2 regions of the Actinomadura sp. NPDC048955 genome follow, and region 2 is predicted to be linked to the other one. Evidence: riboswitches for the same ligand, from Rfam matches in the RefSeq annotation. Region 2 holds a riboswitch; the other holds the start of a gene.

Region 1 (2,192 bases), on a different contig from region 2:
TCATCGCGATCATCCACTGAGGGACGGCCCCGCTCGCCCTCGCGTCCTCCGCGACCCGCGCTTTCGTGACCGGTTTCCCGCCGCGGGACCGCGCACGGCCGTCGCACAGGTAGCCTCGGGGCTGCCGCGCCCCCCTGACCCTCCCTTGACCTCGGCGCGGGCGTTCCGTGGTGGAGGCGGGATGAATCTGCTGATGTCCCTCATGCTCGGCGTCGTCTACCAGGCCGACTTGCTGCTGATGGAATCCCGGCAGGTGATCGGGCTGATCGCCGCCTTCCTGGCCGCGATGCTCGCCGCCCAGTTCGGCTGGCACGGCACCGACCGCCTCATCGGCCGGCGCCAGCGCTCCGAGGACTGAGGGGCCGTTCAGCGCAGTCTCGCGCGCAGGGCGCGTTCGGCGGCGGGCCAGTCGTCGTCCGTCATCGCGTAGGCGGCGGTGTCGCGGATCGAGCCGTCCGCGCGGATCCGGTGCTTGCGGTGGACGCCCTCGAACGCCGCCCCGAGCCGCTCGATCGCCGCGCGCGACCGCTCGTTGCGGACGTGCGTGTGCCAGCCGACCCTGATCGCCCCCAGGTCGCCGAACGCGCGGCCCATGAGGAGCAGCTTCGCCTCGGTGTTGAGCCCCGTCCGCTGCCACCGCGACCCGATCCAGGTGTGGCCGATGCACAGGCCACGGTCGGACGGGGAGATCTCGTAGTAGGACGTCGTCCCGGCGACCTCGCCGGTCGCCGCGTCGATCTGGACCCAGGGCAGGCGCAGCCCGCGCTCGCAGGCCGCCAGCGCCTGGTCGACCTGCGCGCGCATGTCCCCGGCGTTCCGCGGCTGCCGCTGGCTCATCCAGGTCCACAGCTCCGGGTCCTTGCACGCCTCGAACAGGCCCGCCGCGTGCTCGGCGGAAAGCGGCTCCAGCCGCACGTATCGCCCGGTCAGGACGGGCCGCTCGAACCATTCGTCGTTCATGCGGAGCACGCTAGGAGCCAGGGACGGCATCCGGCAGAGCCACTCGGCGTCCTTTTTCGCAAGCCACTCCCGCGTCCGCCCTCTGCGCGAGGCCGCGGAGCCCTCGGATCCAGGCGGCCGGTTAGCATGGGGGCCTACGCGACTGGCGCGGTCAAGGTGGATCACCACCGGGGAGCGAACGACAGTCCGGACACCGCGCGCCTGGGTGACCGGGACCCCTCAGGCCGGGCTCCGCGCCCGGGGCCGGTCCCGGCCGAGATCACCCGGAGGAACGCATGACGGCACAGATTCTGGACGGCAAGGCCACGGCCGCCGAGATCCGCTCGAACCTCAAGGTCCGCGTCGAGGCGCTCCGCGAGCGCGGCGTCTCCGTCGGGCTCGGCACCGTCCTGGTCGGCGACGACCCCGGCAGCCACTCGTACGTGAACATGAAGCACCGCGACTGCGCCGAGGTCGGCATCGAGAGCATCCGCCGCGACCTGCCCGCCACCGCCTCGCAGGGCGAGGTGGAGCGCGCCGTCGCCGAGCTGAACGCCGACTCCGCCTGCACCGGCTACATCGTCCAGCTGCCGCTCCCGAAGGGCCTGGACGAGCAGCGCGTGCTGGAGCGCATCGACCCGGCCAAGGACGCCGACGGCCTGCACCCGACCAACCTCGGCCGGCTCGTCCTGATGCAGCCGGGCCCGCTGCCGTGCACGCCGAAGGGCATCGTCGAGCTGCTGCGCCGGTTCGACGTCCCGCTGAAGGGCGCCGAGGTCACCGTCGTCGGCCGCGGCATCACCGTCGGCCGCTCCCTCGGCCTGCTGCTGACCCGCCGCAGCGAGAACGCGACCGTCACGCTCTGCCACACCGCCACCCGCGACCTCGCCGAGCACACCCGCAAGGCCGACATCGTCGTGGCCGCGGCCGGGGTCCCCGGCCTCATCACCGCCGGCATGGTCAAGCCCGGCGCCGCCGTCCTGGACGTGGGCGTGTCCCGCGTGGACGGCAAGCTCGCCGGCGACGTCGCCGCCGACGTCCGCGACGTCGCCGGCTGGGTCGCGCCCAACCCCGGCGGCGTCGGCCCGATGACCCGCGCCATGCTCCTGGCGAACGTCGTCGAGGCCGCCGAGCAGGCCACCGGACCGGCGGCCTGACCAGGCGCAGTACCGGCACCGACCGCGGACGGGCACGCCGCGGGGGCCGCCACCAGCACCCGGGTGGCGGCCCCCGCCCGCATGGCCCTGGGCCGC
Region 2 (2,192 bases):
GCGACCCCCTTGGCGGTCAGGTCGATGAGGATGAGGTGGTTGTCGGTGCCGCCGGAGATCAGGTCGTAGCCGCGGTCCAGCAGCGCGGCGGCCAGCACCTTGGCGTTCGCGACGACCTGCCGCGCGTACCCGGCGAAGTCCGGCCCCGCCGCCTCCTTCAGCGCGACGGCGATCGCGGCCGTCGTGTGGTTGTGCGGCCCGCCCTGGAGTCCGGGGAAGACGGCCTTGTCGACCGCCTTCGCGTGCTCGGCCGTCGACAGGATCATCGCGCCGCGGGGGCCCCGCAGCGTCTTGTGCGTGGTGGTGGTGACGACGTCGGCGTGCCCCACCGGGGACGGGTGCGCGCCGCCGGCGACCAGGCCCGCGATGTGCGCGATGTCGGCGGCCAGGACGGCACCGGTCTCCCGCGCGATCTCGGCGAAGGCCGGGAAGTCGATCGTCCGGGGGACCGCGGTGCCGCCGCACCAGATCAGCTTCGGCCGCTCCTTGAGGGCGAGGTCGCGGACCTGGTCCATGTCGACCCGGCCGGTGTCGGCGCGCACGTCGTAGCGGACGGGCCGGAACCACTTGCCGGTGGCCGACACCGACCAGCCGTGCGTCAGGTGGCCGCCCATCGGCAGCGACAGGCCCATGACCGGGTCGCCGGGCTCCAGGAAGGCCATGTAGACGGCGAGGTTGGCGGGAGAGCCGGAGTAGGGCTGGACGTTGGCGTGCTCGGCGCCGAACACGCCCTTCGCCCGCTCGATCGCGAGCAGCTCGATGGGGTCGACGTTCTGCTGGCCCTCGTAGTAGCGCTTGCCCGCGTAGCCCTCGGAGTACTTGTTGGTCAGAACCGTGCCGGCGGCCTCCAGCACCGCCTCCGAGACGTAGTTCTCCGAGGCGATCAACCGGATCTTCTCGTACTGGCGGCGGGCCTCGGCCTCCACCAGCGCGGCGATCTCGGGGTCCCGGCCCCGCAGATGGGGTACTGCCGGTTCGTGCATCATGAGCCTCCGCGCTGCTCGCGCCAGGGCTTCGGGCGCCCCGGCGAAGGGGACCCGTACACCCAGGCGCGCGGTGTGCGGACTACTTTCGCTCCCCGGTGGTCGTCTCCACCTTGACTGCGCCAGTCGCGTGGGCGCCATCATACCGGGCCGCACCGCGCCGTCGCGGCGCGGGCGCCGGGACCGAGACCAGGAAGAGCCCGCCCATCAGCAGCAGCGACCCCGCCGCGACCGGCGCCGACATCCGCTCGCCGAGGACGGCCACGGCCAGGCCGGTGGCGACGAGCGGCTCGGCGAGGCTGAGCGTCCCGGCGGTCGCGGCCGCCACCCGGCCGAGGCCGGTGACGAAGAACATGTAGGCGGCGGCGGTCGCGGCGATCCCCAGCCAGGCGACCAGGGCCGCCGAGCGCGGCGCGGCGAGGGCCGGCAGCTCCGGCAGCGTCCAGGGCAGCAGGGCCGCTCCCCCGGCCAGCAGCGTCACCGCCACCGCCCCGGCCATTCCGGCCCCGCTCGCCCCGGAGCCGAGGCCCGTCAGGACCTTGGCCGAGACCGTGTAGACGCCGAAGCACGTGCCGCCGACCAGGCTCAGCGCGATCCCGGCCGGATCGGCGTGGACGGCCTCGCCCGGCACCATCAGCAGCGCCACGCCGCCGACCGCGCAGGCCGTCCCGGCCCACCAGCGGCGGCCGAGCCGGGCGCCCAGGACGAGCCGCTCGCAAAGGCCGGTCGAGACGGGCGCGAGCCCGAACACGACGGCGGTCGCGACGGCCGCGCCCGTCCGGTCGACCGCGCTGAAGAACGACGCCTGGAAGGTGCCGGTCGCGGCCGAGGCCGCCACGAGCGGCGGCCAGGTCCGCCGGGTCAGCGCCAGGAACGCGCGGCGGTCCGCCATGAGCACGACGACGGCGAGGACGAGCCCGCCCGAGAGGATCCGGGCGCCGCCGACCGCGACCGGGCTCGCGGACGGCCCGGCCAGCACCTGCGCCGGCCCGACCGTCCCCCAGAGCACACCGGCGGCGAGCACCAGCAGCACACCGGACGAGTTGTTCCATCGGTCCATGCCGCCGAAGCTAGGCGAACATACGGCCCATGGTGGTCTGGGCCGTCATTCGTTCGCCCTGGTCAGTCGACACCGTCATTCCTTCGACACAGGCAGGGAACTCCAGCGGTCAGCTGTAGGGCGTTCGGCCTCCGGACCGGTGGGCCGAC

Evidence for each region. Region 2 has a riboswitch for ZMP and ZTP ahead of glyA (serine hydroxymethyltransferase). Riboswitches for the same ligand answer to the same signal wherever they lie in the genome.
Region 1: linked by a shared signal. The riboswitch ahead of AB0C84_RS13545 (bifunctional methylenetetrahydrofolate dehydrogenase/methenyltetrahydrofolate cyclohydrolase) and the one ahead of glyA (serine hydroxymethyltransferase) in region 2 are both predicted to bind ZMP and ZTP.

What each region holds. Positions count from the first base shown of each region.
Region 1 is NZ_JBEZJI010000010.1:164,824-167,015, forward strand. It holds gene AB0C84_RS13530 (GAP family protein) at 1-20, shown strand, start outside; gene AB0C84_RS13535 (hypothetical protein) at 182-358, shown strand; gene AB0C84_RS13540 (GNAT family N-acetyltransferase) at 367-960, opposite strand; ZMP/ZTP riboswitch at 1,089-1,174, shown strand; gene AB0C84_RS13545 (bifunctional methylenetetrahydrofolate dehydrogenase/methenyltetrahydrofolate cyclohydrolase) at 1,236-2,096, shown strand.
Region 2 is NZ_JBEZJI010000077.1:5,906-8,097, reverse strand. It holds gene glyA (serine hydroxymethyltransferase) at 1-983, opposite strand, end outside; ZMP/ZTP riboswitch at 1,037-1,123, opposite strand; partial or broken gene AB0C84_RS40730 (DMT family transporter) at 1,180-2,043, opposite strand; gene AB0C84_RS40725 (Lrp/AsnC family transcriptional regulator) at 2,153-2,192, opposite strand, start outside.